DNA from 4 places in the Paraburkholderia sp. GAS348 genome. Region 4 is predicted to be linked to each of the others. Evidence: riboswitches for the same ligand, from Rfam matches in the RefSeq annotation. Region 4 holds a riboswitch; each other region holds the start of a gene.
What was found. Region 4 has a riboswitch for cobalamin ahead of P3T22_RS27305 (CbtB domain-containing protein). Riboswitches for the same ligand answer to the same signal wherever they lie in the genome.

Region 1: another riboswitch for cobalamin. It lies ahead of P3T22_RS23675 (precorrin-3B synthase); the one in region 4 lies ahead of P3T22_RS27305 (CbtB domain-containing protein).
Region 2: another riboswitch for cobalamin. It lies ahead of cobW (cobalamin biosynthesis protein CobW); the one in region 4 lies ahead of P3T22_RS27305 (CbtB domain-containing protein).
Region 3: another riboswitch for cobalamin. It lies ahead of P3T22_RS07120 (HoxN/HupN/NixA family nickel/cobalt transporter); the one in region 4 lies ahead of P3T22_RS27305 (CbtB domain-containing protein).

Annotation. Positions count from the first base shown of each region.
Region 1 covers NZ_JBNPVT010000016.1:95,956-100,153, reverse strand. The annotation lists gene P3T22_RS23680 (precorrin-8X methylmutase) at 1-332, opposite strand, end outside; gene P3T22_RS23675 (precorrin-3B synthase) at 325-1,836, opposite strand; cobalamin riboswitch at 1,920-2,098, opposite strand; gene P3T22_RS23670 (bifunctional cobalt-precorrin-7 (C(5))-methyltransferase/cobalt-precorrin-6B (C(15))-methyltransferase) at 2,183-3,517, shown strand; gene P3T22_RS23665 (cobalt-precorrin-5B (C(1))-methyltransferase) at 3,517-4,198, shown strand, end outside.
Region 2 covers NZ_JBNPVT010000018.1:128,430-132,627, forward strand. The annotation lists gene P3T22_RS24975 (cobalamin biosynthesis protein) at 1-492, opposite strand, end outside; partial or broken gene cobA (uroporphyrinogen-III C-methyltransferase) at 675-1,403, opposite strand; cobalamin riboswitch at 1,628-1,855, opposite strand; cobalamin riboswitch at 1,935-2,207, shown strand; gene cobW (cobalamin biosynthesis protein CobW) at 2,406-3,506, shown strand; gene cobN (cobaltochelatase subunit CobN) at 3,513-4,198, shown strand, end outside.
Region 3 covers NZ_JBNPVT010000003.1:362,735-366,932, forward strand. The annotation lists gene P3T22_RS07110 (TadE/TadG family type IV pilus assembly protein) at 1-451, shown strand, start outside; gene P3T22_RS07115 (methyltransferase family protein) at 507-1,223, shown strand; gene P3T22_RS07120 (HoxN/HupN/NixA family nickel/cobalt transporter) at 1,332-2,387, opposite strand; adenosylcobalamin (AdoCbl) riboswitch at 2,388-2,548, opposite strand; gene P3T22_RS07125 (PepSY-associated TM helix domain-containing protein) at 2,763-4,151, opposite strand.
Region 4 covers NZ_JBNPVT010000022.1:95,055-99,252, forward strand. The annotation lists gene P3T22_RS27290 (FUSC family protein) at 1-240, opposite strand, end outside; gene P3T22_RS27295 (MarR family winged helix-turn-helix transcriptional regulator) at 247-708, opposite strand; gene P3T22_RS27300 (histidine phosphatase family protein) at 931-1,605, opposite strand; adenosylcobalamin (AdoCbl) riboswitch at 1,700-1,789, shown strand; gene P3T22_RS27305 (CbtB domain-containing protein) at 1,842-2,063, shown strand; gene P3T22_RS27310 (CbtA family protein) at 2,075-2,821, shown strand; gene P3T22_RS27315 (DUF6531 domain-containing protein) at 3,421-4,198, shown strand, end outside.

The sequences.
Region 1 (4,198 bases), on a different contig from region 4:
TCGAGTTCGCGCGCGAGCGCGGGCACGTTTTGATGCGCGAGCGTGCAGATCACTTCGTTGTTCGCTGGCAGCCGTGCGCGCGTGATGCCTTGCGCCACCATGCCGGCGTCGCACAAAATCGGCGCGCCCTGCGCGAGCGCCACACGGCCCGCCGCACCTGCGCCTTCGGAAAACTGAAGATCGTCAATGACGTCGACCATGCCGCAGGCGTGGATCACGCGCACTGCGAGTTTCTCGAGGTCGGCAGGAACGCGCGAGAGATCGGCCTCCGCACGTATCGTCGCGAAGGATTGGCGATAGATCTCCTGACCGTCGCGAATGTAATCAAGCATCTATAGGGCTCCGGGCCGCGTGTGCCAATGGGTCGAGCATGTCGGCGGCCTGTTCGATCGTGAGTTGGTGCGCGACGCACGAGCCGAAACCCGGCTGGCCGTCGCGTCGATAAAGGTCGTAGATGCCGGGCGCCGCGGCCAGCAGTGTGTACGGCGCGCGATGCGCGGCGGCGCATGAGCGCGGACAGCCGCTCAGATGGACGTCGACACCTTTGGGCAAGCGATCCGCTAAAAGCAGCGCGTCGGCTTTGGTATCGGCGAGGCTTTTTGCGCAACCTGTGGAACCGGCGCAGGCGATCAAGTGCGCAATAGGCTGCGCGGGGTCGCAGGCGAGGCCCAGCGCGTTCATTTCAGCGAGCACGGCGGGCGCGGCATTGGCAGCGATATCGGGCAGTAACACGCTTTGCCAGGGCGTCATGCGCAGCGTGCCGTTGCCGCGCTGTTGTGAGAGCGTGGCAAGGCCGCGCAAGGTGGCGGCGTCGAGGCGTCCGAGCGGCGGTTGGCCGCCTACGTGCAGCATTCCCACGACTCGCTGAGCGTGCGCACCGAGCCGCAGCGCGGCATCGGCAGGCGTGGCGCGTCGCCAGTTTGCGAGCGACGTGTCGCGTGACAGTGGGAAATCGACGTACTTTTGAGCGTGCTGCAATACGGCGTCGACGGAATGCGCGGCAAGCAGATGACGCATGCGCGTGGCGTCGGTGGTGGCCAGATCGAGGAACGTATTCAGCAGCGCGCGGACAAGACCCGCGACTTGCGCGGGCAGCACGGCGCCGAGGGCGCCCGCGCTATCCGTGCGAGGGCGCTCTGTGGCGTCACGCGAGTCGGCGTATTCGGCATGCTGGAACGCATCGGTACCCGCATCAGCGTCAGCGTCAGCTTCAGCGTCAGCTTCAGCGTCAACATCCGCGTTCGCCACAGCAGGCGGACAACCCGTCAAACCAAACACGAATCGCACCCCGTCTTCAACTTGCGTCGCTGCCAGCCAGATATCATGCGGATGATCGAGCCTCGCAAGGCGCTCGCCACCATCGAGCAGAAGCGCGAATTTGGGTGATAGCGCCGCGAAACGCGCTTCGGTTTGCAGCAATGCAAGCAGTTCGACGCAGAGCGGCCTCGTATCGAACAGCGCAAATGGATCGCGGCCAGCAGTCGGGCTCAGCATCACATTGCGCACATCGTCCGCAGCGGCCGCCCGAATCGGCCCTAGCCCCGCGTCGACCAGCGCCGCGCTCAACGCCGCTTCATGACCGCTGCGCACGCCGCGCACCTGCAGATTCGCGCGATTGGTCAGCTCGACGACACCGGCCGCATGCTGCGTGCTCGCCTCGGCAATCGCCAAGGCCTGCCCGGCGCTCAGCTCCCCGCCGGGCAATTTGATCCGGCAGATTCCACCATCGCGCGCGGCGACGATGCGCAGCAGCCCTGGACACGCCGAGGGCCGCAGCGCGAGGGCCGCGTCGGGCAAAGCAGTGGAGGAGGGCGGAGCTTGATTCAAGACGGACACCGGGTTTAGCGTCGCGCGACGGCCCGAGCGCCGCCCGGTCGGGCATTGCTGCGGCATCGGTACACCCCGCCCGATGTAGGCTGGCACGAACAGTCTGGCCGGCAGGTCTCCTGGCTGGCAGGTCATGGTCCGCCGCGGCCTTCCCGGTCTAACCAGTGGCACGGAGCGCAGGCGGACTCGCTGCATACAGTTGCGGGGGCAGCCACAGCGACACTGTGTTCCCTCTTCGGCCCCGAAGGGCACCGGCGGCTGTATTATGCCTTTTTTCGAACAGCACAACGAGGCTGGACGCTTTGATCGGCGTGGCACAGCGCATTATTTGAAGATACAGAACGAGGATGGATGCATGCCGGCGTGGCTGACCGTGGTGGGCATAGGCGATGACGGCTTCGCCGGCTTGGGGAGGCCCGCGCGGCGTGCTTTGCTGGAGGCGTCGGTGGTTTATGGCGGCGAACGTCATCTGGCGATGCTGCCCGCGCGCCTCGCCGCGCGCCGGGCGGCATGGCCGAGGCCGTTCGATCTCGCGCCTTTGCTGGCGGAGCGTACCGGGTCCGTGTGTGTGCTGGCGAGCGGGGACCCGATGCTGTTCGGCGTCGGCGCGACGCTGGCGCGGCAGTTGCCGGCAGGTGAGTTGCGGGTGCTGCCTGCGCCGTCGTCGTTGTCGCTGGCGGCCGCGCGGCTTGGCTGGCCGCTGCAGGATGTCGCCACGGTTTCGCTGGTGGGAAGGCCGTTGCCGACGCTGAACGCTCATCTGCACGACGGCGCGCGCGTCTTCGTGCTGAGCGCCGACGGGCGCACGCCCGCCGCGCTGGCCGAACTGCTGCATGCGCGCGGTTTCGGCGCGACCCGGATGACCGTGCTGGAGCACTTGGGCGGCGCTCGGGAGCGGTGTATGGATGGCCGCGCGGATCAGTGGTCCGCGGGTGACGTGGCGGCGCTGAACCTGATTGCGCTCGAATGCCGGGCAACGGAGGGCGCCCCGCGTTTGCCGTTGACCGCCGGCTTGCCCGACGACGCCTTTCGCCACGACGGTCAGTTGACCAAACGCGACGTCCGCGCGATCACGCTGGCGCGGCTCGCGCCGACGCCCGGCGAATTGCTCTGGGATGTGGGCGCGGGCAGCGGATCGATCGGCATCGAATGGATGCGCGCGCACCCGACTTGCCGCGCGATCGCGATCGAAGGGCACGCGGAGCGGCAGCGCTTCATCGAACACAATCGCGATGCATTGGGCGTGCCGGGTCTGCAGTTGGTGGCTGGCCGCGCGCCCGATGCGCTGGCAGGATTGGCTGTGCCGGATGCGGTGTTCATCGGCGGCGGCGTGACGGCGCCGGGCGTGCTCGATGCCTGCTGGGCGCGTCTGCGTGACGGCGGGAGGCTGGTCGCCAATGCGGTCACTTTGCAAGGCGAGGCGACGCTCGCGGCGTGGCGGGAGCAGCATGGCGGCACGCTGACCCGGATCGCGCTTGCCGAGGCCCAGCCGCTTGGCGGCTTCGATACCTGGCGCCAGGCGCTGCCGATTACACTGCTGGATGTCACCAAGCCGGCTGACGGCGCCAGCGGCACGTCCAGTGCGAGCAACACGAACGGCGCGCACGCCACAAGCAGCACGAATGGCACGAATGGCGCCAGTGACATCAATGCCGCTAATGGCACCTCAGCCGCCTCACCGCAACCCTAATGCGCGAAGAAACGCCCGAACAACCCGCGCCGCTGCGTAGCGGCTACACGACCGGCAGCTGCGCCACCGCGACGTCGCTCGCGGCCGCGCGTCTGCTGCTCGCGGGTATCGTCAGCGAGGTCGCGGAGATCGTATTGCCGAAGGGCCAGCACGTGCCGCTGCCGCTGGTGTTCTGCCGCCTGTGCGCCGACGGCGCCGAAGCGGGCACGGTGAAAGACGCAGGCGACGACCCCGACGTGACGCACGGCGCGATCGTATTCGCCCGCGTGCGCCTGCGTGCCGAACCGGGGGTGATATTCCGCGCGGGACCCGGCGTTGGCACCGTGACGCGCGCCGGCCTCACGCTGGCGGTCGGCGAACCGGCGATCAATCCGGTACCGCGCAAGATGATGACCGAGCATCTGATCGAGCTCGCGGCCGAACATGGATACACCGGCGGCTTCGAAGTGACGATCGGCGTCGAAGGCGGCGAAGCACTCGCGCTGAAAACGATGAACCCGCGCCTCGGCATTCTCGGTGGCTTGTCGATTCTCGGCACCACCGGCATCGTGCGGCCGTTCTCGTGCTCGGCCTACATCGCCTCGATTCATCAGGGCATCGACGTCGCGCGTGCCAACGGTTACATGCATCTCGCAGCCTGCACCGGCAACGCAAGCGAAGACGCAATGCGCGCGCACTACG
Region 2 (4,198 bases), on a different contig from region 4:
GGTTTTGCGCACGAGTAGCCGTGCGTTGGGGGGATCGGGCGTGATCGATGCAACTGAGGCGGCTGGGACAGTTGAGGCAACTGCGGCAGCTGAGGCAACTGAGGCAACTGAGGTACCCGATGCACCAGAGGCAACCGATGCCAATGCCGATGCATAGGCCGCACGAGGTGCGCTGCCCGCATCAGACTCGGCCGCCGCGGCGAGCAGGGCGCATGGCTCGCAGACGCCGTCTATGCCGAGATGCTCGCGCGTGGCCGCCGATGGATCGCTCACGGAGATCGCCGCAATCTGCGCGCGGCTGAACAGCTTCAGCGGCAGCGCATGACGGGCGCAGAATTCGAGCAGGCCGGTTTCGTGGGCTTTGGTGTCGACCGAGGCAATCGCGCTGATTTCATCGAATGCATGCGAGCCGAGTGCGGCACGCACGGCCGCTTCGATCTGCTCAGCCGAACTGTGCAAGCGACAGCCGATGCCGATGCTGAGGGTTTTCATTGCGCGTCCGCGGCGTTTGAATCTTCCGCGGTATCCGAAGCGTCCGCGGCGTCTGCCGCTCTGGCTGAGTTCGCCATATTTGCCATTTCCGCCGCTCCCACCGTTCCCACCGTTCCCACCGCACCCAGCGCACCCAGCGCACCCAGCGCACCCACCGCCCCCGCCTCACGCACCGCGCCAGAACTCACAGCATCCCGCGCCAAAGCCAGCGATGCCACTCCGCCGATCACCACGATCGCCGGCGAGCCGAGTCCGGCGCGCGCGACCGCGTCCGCGAACTCGCCGAGTTGCGAGAGCGCATGCCGTTGCTCGGGGCGCGTGGCCGATTCGATCGCCGCGCACGGCGTATCGGCGCTCATGCCGGCCGCGAGTAACGCGCCGGCGATATCGTTCAGCCGCCGCATGCCCATGTAAATCACCAGCGTCATCCGCGTGGCGACAAGCGCGCCCCAGTCCGGCTCGCTGCTGCCGGCACCGTGCCCGGTGACGAACACCACGCCTTGCGCGTAATCCCGATGCGTCACCGGAATACCAATTGCCGCGGGCGCCGCGATCCCGGCCGTGATGCCGTTGATCACCTCCACGCTGATGCCCGCTGCGTGCAGCGCCTGCTGTTCTTCGCCACCACGGCCGAACACGAACGGATCGCCGCCTTTCAAACGCGCGACGCTGCGTCCGGCCCGCACGTGTTCGAGCATCTGCGCGACGATGCCGGCCTGCGGCGTCGACGGATGCCCGCCACGTTTGCCGACGTACACGACCAGCGCGTCGGCGCGTGCGAACTGCAGCACGTCGGGGTTCACCAGATCGTCGACCAGCACCACATCGGCTTGCGCCAGGGCGCGAGTCGCCTTGAGCGTCATCAGTTCGACATCGCCGGGGCCGGCGCCGATCAGCCAGGCGCGGGTCATCGCGGCATGCATGGCGCGCGCCATGTCGTGACTAGCGGGAGCGGGTGAGGCTTGATGCGGCCGGAGGCGGCGGAAATCGAGGTCATGCGGTGCTACAGATTACGCGCGACGAACAACGCTGCTCGCTGCGTTTCCCTCAGGAAAACGCTAGCGGCTGCGCCACGTCGTGCTTTAGCGCCTTCACATCCGTCCCTCGCGGATTCCGGCGGCCGGCAGCGTGACGTTCACTGCCTCCGCGTCTGGCCGGTATCCGGGCTGACGGCCTCATGCGTTTTGCCTTCCCGTCCGGATTCGTCAGACAGTGGCATCAAAAACGCATGCGCGATGCGAGAGCACCGCAGGTCGCTTACCGTTGCGGGGACAGCACAGGTTGAGCGCAGCGAGCGCGGCCTGTTTCCCGTTTAACTGCACATGCGAACGCATATGCGGGCACCAAACGCGCGCATACGATAGCACACGGCAGGCCGCGCCGGCACTGCGCAAAAGCCCTGCCGCGGCCGGCGTTTCCTTGACGGCACAGGGCTCTCGGCCTAAACTCGCACGCACTTTGGTGCTCGTGTGCGCGCTCGTGCGCATGCAGTTAAACGGGAAACAGGGTGCCCGCCTGCAATGGATCGGGTCAACCTGTGCTGCCCCCGCAACGGTAAGCGAAAAGCGGTGCGTTCTCCAGCGCCGCGGAGCCGGCTTCGATGTCCACGCGCAAGGCCGCGTCGGCATATAACCACTGGGCGAGAAACCACTCGTCCGGGAAGGGGAAGCGGCGCTTTCGCCAGCCCGGATACCGGCCAGACCAGGAAGAACGACCACCGCGGGGATGCGGCGGTGCGTTCAGGACTTCATTCCCGTTTTCTGTTTTTCGGTTGCCTCGGCAACGCCGTTGTTCGTCCCCGTGCTTTGTTATTGTGGTTGCCTGCAGGGCATGAACCCGCTCGCATGACCTATGCAGACAAAACGCGAAGGCGCGTCGGCGTGCTCGTGCAACTCCTACGGATAGACCTCACGATGCAAACTCAAATGCGCAAGATCCCCGTCACCATCGTCACGGGCTTTCTCGGCAGCGGCAAGACCACGCTGCTGCGGCACATTCTTCAGCACGCGGGCGGCAAGCGCATCGCGGTGATCGTCAACGAGTTCGGCGAACTCGGCATCGACGGGGAAATCCTCAAGGGTTGCGGCATCGGTTGCGATGAAAACGGCGTCGAAACCGAAGGGCAACTGTATGAACTCGCGAACGGCTGCCTGTGCTGCACCGTGCAGGAAGAATTTTTCCCGGTGATGGAAAAGCTGGTGGAGCGCCGCGAGCAGATCGATCACGTGCTGATCGAAACCTCCGGTCTCGCATTGCCGAAGCCGCTGGTGCAGGCGTTCAACTGGCCGCAGATCAAGAATAGCTTTACTGTCGACGCGGTCGTCACCGTGGTAGATGGCCCGGCTGCAGCGAGCGGCCAGTTCGCCGACAACCCGGTCGCCGTGGATGCGCAACGCAAGGCCGATCCGAATCTCGACCACGAATCGCCGCTGCACGAATTGTTCGAAGACCAATTGTCGGCAGCCGATCTGGTGATTCTGAACAAAACCGATTTGCTCGACGAAGCGCGTCAAGCTTCTGTCGAAGCCGTCATTCGCGAAGAAATTCCGCCGCAAGTGAAGATCGTGCGTGCGCAAATGGGCCAGCTCGACCTGCATACGTTGCTGGGTCTCGAAGCGGCCTCGGAAGAAACGATCCACTTGCGCCACGATCACCATGGTTCGGCTGACGACGCCGATCACCACCACGATGAATTCGATTCGGTGGTGGTGCACGCGAATGTTTCGTCGCGCGAGGCCGTGATCGCAGCATTGCAAGGGCTCGTCGAAACGAACACGATTTACCGCGTGAAAGGGTTCGCGGCATTGCCGGGCGCGGCGATGCGTCTGGTGATCCAGGGCGTGGGCCGCCGTTTCGATAGTTACTTCGACCGGCGCTGGCAAGCGGGTGAAGCAGGCGAAGGCCAGCAAAGCCGCTTCGTGCTGATCGGCGAAGACCTCGACCAGGCCGCGCTGCAACAGGCATTCGACGCCGCCTTGGGCGCCGTGGCGAGCGCCCAGCCGCAACAGGCGTAACCGGTCATGCATCTGCTGCGCACCACGCCGGGCGGTTTTGTCGACGATACGCAAGGTGTGATCCGTATCGACCAGCAGCCCGCCGATATCGTGGTGCTCAGCTCCGCCGACACCACGCTGTCGCTGCTCGCAAGCGTGTTTTCGCGCCTGGGCGACGGTTTTCCGAGCGTGCGGCTCGCGAACGTCACGTATTTGCGGCAGCCGGCTTCGGTGGATTTCTATGTCGAAGACGTGCTGCAGCATGCGCGTGTCGTCGTGGTCGATCACCTTGGCGGCGAAGCGTACTGGCCGTACGGGATCGAACAGGTGGTCGCGCTCGCTGAGCGCAAGCAGCAGACGCTCGCGATGTTCTCCGGCGATCTGCAGGAGGACCCGAATCTGCTCGCGCGCAGCACCGCCGACGCCGATCTGTGTCATCAGCTATGGCGTTATCTGCGTGAAGGCGGCCCGCAGAATGCGGAGGCGTTCCTGCGCTGCATCGCGTACCGCTCGCTTGGCTGGGGTCGCGAGCCTGCGCCACCGCGCGCGCTGCCCGCCGCAACGCTCTACCATCCCGAACGCGATTCACCGACCGTGGCCGACTGGCAGGCACGCTGGCGTAAGGGCGCACCGGTCGCTGCGATTCTCTTCTACAAGGCACATCTGCAAGCGGCCAACACGGCCGTGTTCGATGCGCTTATCGATGCGCTCGA
Region 3 (4,198 bases), on a different contig from region 4:
GCCGTGCTATAAGAACGGCCTGACGAAGACCAACGACGCGGGTACTCTCGTGACCGCGTTGCCGAAGTGGTACAACGCACACAACATCAACGAACAGATCTTCCCCATCTGGCCCGTGACCGCGCCGCGCGCCGTGCCGAACGGCAATGTCACGTATGTGAACGTTAACCGCGTGTCGCGCAATCTGCTTGAAGCGATGGCGGCGCAGGCGCGCATCGAGGGCACCTATGTGTTCACGCTGGGTTATGGACCCGAACTCGTCGCGCCGGCAGGCCCGGACAACGAAATAGGCGAGGACGTCCTCAAATGCATGGCCAACACGCCGGATTCGCTGCCCCGTTGCTACAACCCGCAACAGCCGGTCGGCGTGTTCTGCTACGCTGCGACGCCGGCCGATCTATTGCCGTGCTTTACGCAACTGGCCTCGCAAATCCTCCGCATTTCCAAGTGAGCGCGCCATGACACCGACGACACCTTTGCAAGATCTGCCGCTCGCGATCAGCCCTATGGACGCGGCGGCCGAACCTCCTGCATCCGCATCCGCATCCGCATCCGCATCCGCATCCGCATCCGCATCCGCATCCGCTGCCGATACGGGCGCGTCCTCCGGCCTGCGCTACGCGCTGGTGGAAATCGCCGCCCGGCTCGGCGCCGCGACGATGCTGAGCCTGTTCGCCTACGCCGCGATCACGCAATGGCGCGCGGCGCCGTCGCGGATCACGTTGCTGTTGCTGGTGGTGGCCGCGTGCGTGACGGTCGGTTTGTCGCTGTTCTCGCGTGTGCCAATGAAGCGCGACTGGCGGCCGTTCGCGTTCATCTGTTCGATGGGCGGCACGTATTATTTTCTGGCCGTGCGCCTCGCCCCCGGCGCGCAACTCGTGCCGGAGACGGGCGGCGCGGCGTTGCAACTGCTGGGGATTTTCTGGCAATTATTCGCGAAGGCATCGCTGCGGCGCTCGTTCGGCATTTTGCCCGCCAACCGTGGCGTCGTATCCCGCGGCGCATATCGCCTCGTGCGTCATCCGATGTATCTCGGCTACTTTGTCACCGACGTCGGCTTTCTGCTGGTGAACTTCGGCCTGCAAAACCTGCTGGTGTACGGCTGCCAGTTTGCCTTGCAGGTGGGGCGGATCGTGCGGGAAGAGCAGCTTCTGTCGGCGGACGAAGGTTATCGCACGTACAAAGGCCGGGTGCGCTATCGGGTGATTCCGGGCGTGTTCTAGGCAAGGCTCGCACGGTGCACCGCTTTGCCGCCCGGCAGGCAGACGATCAGCGTAGCCACGACGAGCACGCGCGGAAAGGCCGGCCCCCACTGCACACCCTGTCCATCCCTATCGGCCGATTTCCAGATCGTCGAATTTTTTCGCGCGATAGATCAGTACGGAGGCCACCCAGCTCAGCACAAAAATGCCGATGATCAGATAACCGAGCATGCCGAAGTGACCGTTCAGCGCGCCGACCGCATCCCACACCGGCCCTTGCAAATTCAGTTTGTCGGAAATCAGGCCCAGCGCTTCGATACTGCCGATCACAATGGCCACGATCACCGACACCAGTGTGATCGTCATGTTGTAGTAGATCTTGCGGATCGGCTTCAGATAAGCCCAGCCGTAGGCAGCGAGCATCAGGTGCCCGTCCAGCGTGTCGATCAGCGACATGCCGGCGCTGAACAGCACCGGGAAGACCATGATCGCCCAGGGCGACAGTCCCTGAGACGCCTGGGCGGCGGCGATGCCGAGCAGGGCGATTTCGGTGGCAGTGTCGAAGCCGAGGCCAAACAGAAAACCGAGCGGGTACATATGCCAGCTGCGCGTGAGCATGCGGAACAGCGGCTTGAACAGGCGGGAGAAAAAGCCGCGGTTGGCCAGCAGCAGATCGAAATCGTCGTCGACATAGCGGCCGCCATTTTTCACATTGCGCCAGGCCTGATAGATCGAGTTCAGGATGACCAGATTCATCAGGGCAATCGCAAACAGGAACAGCGCGGAGACGAGTGTCCCGATCACACCGCCAATTTCCTTGTAGTGGTTAAAGCGCCCCTGCATGACGGACGTGGCCGCTGCGACCGCGAGCGAGGCCAGCACCACCACGGTCGAATGGCCGAGCGAAAAGAAGAAGCCGACGGTCACCGGGCGCTTGTTCTCCTGCATCAGCTTGCGCGTGACGTTGTCGATGGCGGCGATGTGGTCCGCGTCGACGGCATGGCGCAAGCCGAAACCATACGCCAGCAGCGCGGTGCCCAATAGAAGGGGATGGTGGCGAAACGCCGCGAGTGCCCAGGCCCACGCGAGCACGTTGGTGGCGATCAGCACGCCGTAGATGCCGAAAAGCCGGCTCCGAACGCCAGTGTTCGAATCACTGAAAATCTGTTTCAGCTGCGAAATCATCAACTGTTCCTTGGGATACCGCGTCCCGAACGAGATTGAACGATGGCGAAGCGAGGTCTGACTCCCAGCTTGGATTCAACAGGGCTTACATGCTGGATACAGTGGCGCGACCGCGCCGGATTCTCACCGGCTTCCCGCTTCGCCAGGTGGGACGATGCCTGCAAAGCTTATACACGCGCCCAGACGGGTTGTCGATGCAATCGAAATTCTTCTGAATAGACAGCATCGGCAGCTCGTCAAGGCGCTATCCGGTATGTTACTGGCTCATCGTACTCGCACTTTTCACGGGAATGAAGCGCACAGCAAGGCGGCGGGTAGAAGTTCGCGTGATGTCTTCAAGAGGTGCTCCTTGATTTTGACAGCGGGAATGAAGCCTTAAGCAGGTTGCCGCGCGACGCGGCCAAAAATCGTGCGGTCGGCGAGCCACACCGCGAGCAGCGTGGCGCCCATCAACGGGAAGACGATGCCGAGCAGAACGAGGCCGGTTTTCCAGCCACGCATTGGCGGCGCAGCGCGCTCGCGCGAGGGTGCGCCGAGCGAGCGCTGCGGCCGCCGCTTCCACCACATCACACAGCCGGTTACGGCCATGCCCGCTAGTCCAAGTGAAATCGCGGCGCAGAGAATCTGATTGGCGACGCCGAAATAGCGGCCCATATGCAGCGACGTGCCGTACGACACGGCCTTCGACACCGCACCGTAGTGGCCGTAACGGATGTCTTTCAGCACCGCGCCGCTGTATTGGTCGATGTACAGCGTGCGCTCGTCTTTCGGGTCGGCGGGAAAGTACGAGACGGTGTAGACGCCCGTAGCGGAGGTGGGCAGCACGATGTCGTAACCGCCCGGGACACCGAGCGATGCGACGAGAGCAACGATGCGTCCAAGCGGCAGCGCCTGCGCTGCGTGTGCATCGGCGGATTGCGGTACTGGAGTGTTGCCGACGGCCCATGGCGTAAGTGGCAAGGGCAGGTCGTCCATCACCATGCCCGGCATCGCGGAGCGCAACGGCAGGCCACCCCACGATCCCGGCGGTGCGCCGAGATTGGCCGCGCTCGCGAGTGCCTTGAACTGCTTACCCCATGAGCCTGTCCACGGCAGACCGCTCAGCACGAATGCCAGCGTGCCGAGCGCGAGCCAGATGCCCATCACGGTGTGAAGGTTTTTCCAAAGCGCGCGCCCTCGCAGCGAGAAGCGCGGCAGCAACGCCGCGCGTGCAGTGGTTTTTTCGCGCGGCCACCAGAGCGCGACACCGGTGCCGATCATCACCAGCGTCCAGCACGCGGCCAGCTCCATCAGCAACTCGCCTGGTTTGCCGAGCAGCAGCTTGCGGTGAAGCATGCGGCCCACCTGCATGAAGCGGCGCTCGACGCTGAGCGTGCCCAATACTTCGCCGTTGTATGGGTTCAGATAGACGCTCTGCTTTTCGCCGTTGGCGAGACGAAAGATGAACTCGGTGCTGCGCTCCGGTGCATTCGCGATGGGAGCCGTCACCGCGCGCGCATCGGCCGGCATCGCCGCGCGCGCTTTGGCAAGCAACGCATCTTCAGTCAGCCTGGGCGTGGCTTGCGGTGCGACGATCAGGTGGTGCGGGTAAAGCAGCGGCTCGATTTGCGGCTGGAAGCAATACAGCGTGCCGGTGATTGCGAGCACCACCAGAAACGGCATCACAAAGAGGCCCGCGTAAAAGTGCCAGCGCCACAGCGTCCGGTAGCCGGCGCTCGTGGCGCTCGTTGCGGAGGTCGTGCGTTGAGCGGTGGTGGTGGACATTCAATCCTCCTGAAGCAAATAGTGGGTCGATCGGTTTGCACAGCGAT
Region 4 (4,198 bases):
CGATTCGACGAAGGGCGGCACCAGCAGCACCGCGGCCGACGCGCCGAGCGCGGTGCCGAGCGCACGATAAAGCGCCTTGGAGCGGGTCGCGCCGACAAACGGATTCGACACGATGTAGACGGTGGCCATGGCCCAGTAGGGCCGCGGCAACTCGAGCGAGAGACCGATGTAGAGCGCGATCATCGCCGCGGCAAACGTCTTGACGGAGAACAGCCAGTCGCGGATGGACGGATAGACCATAAACCCTTACTCGGGATCCCCGGCGTTGTGCGGCGCCGCTGCGTCGGTCGTGAAAGCGGCCAGCACCCGCAAGGTCGCTTCGAGATCGCTGCGCGAGATGCCTTTCAAAGCTTGCGCCCGCAACGTATTGAGTTCTTCTTCCATTTTCGCGGTGACGGCGCGGCCTTCGTCGGTGAGCGCCACGGTCTTGGCGCGCCGGTCTTCCGGATCTTCGTCGCGGCGCATCAGGCCGGCCGCGCACAGTTGATCGAGCAGCCGCACGAGCGAGGGCCCTTCAATGCCGATGTGATCGGCCAGCGTGACCTGCCGCACTGCTTCGCCGAGCCGGCTGGCGGTCAGTAGCGGCGTAGCGCACGCTTCGGAAACGTTAAATGCCGCGAGCACGCCATGGCTCGTGCGCCGCCATTTTCTGGCAGCGACGACCAGCGTGCTGCTGACGGTGCGGCGCAAGGCATCGAGATTCGACATGGCCGATATTGTATTTCTAAAATATTCGTTAGCAAACTATTGAATTGGGATTGTTGTGAAGACGTACTCGGCAACAGCCTGCGGCCGCAATGTGACAACATTGGCTTCGAATACGGCGTGACGGTGCGGCATCTACCACAAGGGTATCGACCGGTTTGAGCCCGGCGATGGTGCGGTGCGCGATGTTTGCCTCGGTGCTCGGCAACGGATTCGCGTAGTTCGTTAATGTGACGCCGCCGGCCACCATGTCCAGCCGCGTCGCGAGCGGCGCAATTCGATCATCGAGAGCGGCGCGATTTCGATGCGCGAAAACATGTCCGGCGACGCCCTGAGCGCATAAACGATTGCGGCTTTGATCACTGGCGCGTGCGTGATGGCGACCACGTTTTGCATATTGCGCGGTACACCGCTCGTTTTTGCACTTGACGCACGGTTTTTTGCCCCGGTCGTTCCATCGCTTGATGCACTGTCCGTTGCGCGAGACACCCCGTTGCTCAACGCATCGTCCAGCGCATCGAGCCACTGTCCTACCCGTTTCACGAGTTGACCGAACGACTCGCCGCCATGCGCGGCAACGTCGGGATCGTGCGTCCATGCGGCGAGGTCTTGCGGCGCTTCGACGGCGAGATCGGCAAGGCGGCGTCCATGCCATCGACCGTAGTTCATATCCGCCAGTCCCTCGTGGACCGTTGCAGCGAGGCCCAAGGCCGACGCCGTATCACGCGCGCAGACGGCAGGGCTGACGAAAACCGCCGCGTCGTCCGGAATCGACAGACGCGCACACGCGACGCCTGCTTCGGCGAGGCCGCGTGCGTCGAGTGGATCGTCGGCGGGAAAGCAGCCCGTGCGCATCGCCGCAGTCGACGCGTGGCTGATCAGTAACAGCCGTATGTCCATTCAGTTGATTTCCATAAAGGCCAGACTAAAGACGGACCCTGCGATTATGCTTTGCGTTGCCGGGAGGCAAAGTTTAGCGCGTAGAATAGCGTCACTGCGAAGCACGGAAGCCGGTGAGAGCCCGGCGCGGTCGCGCCACTGTAATCGGCATTCACGAGCCGAAAGCCAGACCTGAGCTTCGCAGCATCCCTTTTCAATCGACTATCGGGGCGCGTTACCCCCAGGAGATGTCCAATATGACCAACGCTGTTTTCGATCCCGCGACACAGCCTGTCGCACAACCCACGCCGATTCCGCTGCGTGAACTGCTGCCTTGGGTCGTGTTCGGCGGCTTGCTGCTGTTGCTCGCGATTTATTTCGTTGGTGCGGAAGAAGGTGCCACGTCCCTGGTGCCTGGCATGTATGTGCATGAATTCGTGCACGACGGCCGCCATCTGCTCGGCTTTCCCTGCCACTAACGGAGTCGACCATGGTGGGTAAATTGTTGGTACGCGGGATGCTTGCAGGCATCGCCGCGGGATTGCTCACGTTCGGCTTCGCCAGATTGGTGGGCGAGCCGCAGGTCGATCAGGCGATTTCCTTCGAGGAAAAGGCCGACGCTGCCAAAGGCGAGGCGCCTGAACCCGAACTGGTGAGCCGCGGCACGCAAGCGGGCCTGGGATTGTTGACGGGCGTCGTGACGTATGGCGCGGCGTTCGGTGGGTTGTTCTCGCTGGTGTTCGCGTTTGCGTACGGCCGCGTCGGCGCATTGAGTGCGCGCGCGTTGTCCGCATGGCTGGCGCTTGGCGCGTTTATCGCGCTGGTGATCGTTCCGAACATCAAATATCCGGCGAATCCTCCCTCGGTGGGCGACCCCGAGACGATCGGGATGCGCACCGGCTTGTTTTTCCTGATGATTGCGATCTCGCTGGCAGCGATGGTGTTCTCGCTGAAGGTGCGGCGCCGCGCGGCGCTGAAGCTGGGCGCGTGGAATGGCTCGATCGTCGCCGGTGTGGTGTTTGTCGTGATCATTGCTGCCGTGCAGCTGTCGATGCCGGCGATCAACGAAGTGCCGGCGGCCTTCCCGGCGGTGCTGTTGTGGAAGTTCCGCGTCGCGGCGATCGGGATGCAGGTGATTATGTGGACGACCATTGGGCTGCTGTTCGGCGCCATGGTTGAGCGGAGCAAACTGCTGGCTCCCGCGACCCGCGGTGTGGCGAAGTCCGCTTACCGTTGATGTGAGAGGCGCGGCCGAGAGGGCCGCGGCGGGGCCGCTTGGTTTTTAACGCAAAAGGCGCGGGCGCGAAAGCGGCCGTGCCGACGCGCAACGCAAGAGAAGCCAAGTACATCAAGTACTTGGCGCGTTTGCCAGAATGTTATCCACAGGCTTGCGAACATTTTCTGTTGATAACTTTGAGGCCGCCGTTCGAGCGGCTAGCCGGTGAGGGTTCGCCCTTCGTTCTCGGGCCTGGTTATTTAAGATCGCACTTTGTATCGCGATTAGTCTCGTAGCGCTGTCTTGCGCTACCCCCTCTCCCTTTCTGGCGGCGCGCTACGCGGCCCTTGTTTTCCCTTCCAGTCGGCCCAGGTTTGGGTGTCAGCGTCCAACCACTTTCACGCTCGAATATCCCGCGTCTGACGTTTTGGTTTTCTTACTGCGACGCGCTGATGGTTGACGGGTTCTTTCGTAATTCAATACGGATTACGTAGGAAGTCTGAAAGAAGCGTGTACGGCAATTCTGGAAATTGTAATTTTGGGAATTATTGGATAGCGCAGATGGAATTCTCCTTATGGGGTACTTGTGTTTAAACCAGGTAAAACCAATAAGGATGACTATGAAAAATAATAGATTTTCCGAGGAGACGGCGGGCGTGGCGGCTCGCCTGCTGGCCGCATTCATGCTGCTTATGGTCGCGTTTGGTGCGAACGCAGCAGATTACATGCAGTGTATGCAGGCATATCAGAAGTCTCTCGGGACTCCCGGGACCCCGACCTGCGCTATCCAGGTGGCCGGCACGACACCTCTGTCGAGGGGCGCTGACGATCCGTATAGCAGCATGAATTACTACAACTGTCCCAATGCTTCGGACTGGATAAAGGACTATTGCGGTGGCGCACCGGTCCCCCCTTCTCCAGAAGGCTCCTGCCCGGTAGCGGACCCGGTATTGCCGGCAGAGGGCATCGTCACGCTTTCCGAAACTGACTTTGCGAACGGCGATGCGCCCCCATTCGTCTTTGGGCGCACGTATCTTTCGAGGCTTTATGACACCTCGCAGACAGCGATGGGTCGCAACTGGGTTAACAACTGGCAGCGAAGGATTGATCTGACGGCGGTTAATGCGAGCACGCCGCAAATCGTGGTTTACCGGGGTAACCAGCAACCGCTGACATTCAAGTGGAACGGTAAGGCTTGGGCCGTGCTGGGAAATCGCGGGCTCTCGCTGACGAAAGATGGCGCTGGATACTACTACCTGAAAGACGAACTGCTCGGTACAACGGAAGCCTACTCGGGCAACGGCAATCTCTATTCCGAGACTACCCGCACGGGGATGCTCCGCAAATTTGGGTTCGACTCCAGACAGCGGATGGTGCAGATCAACCAGTGGCCGGTCG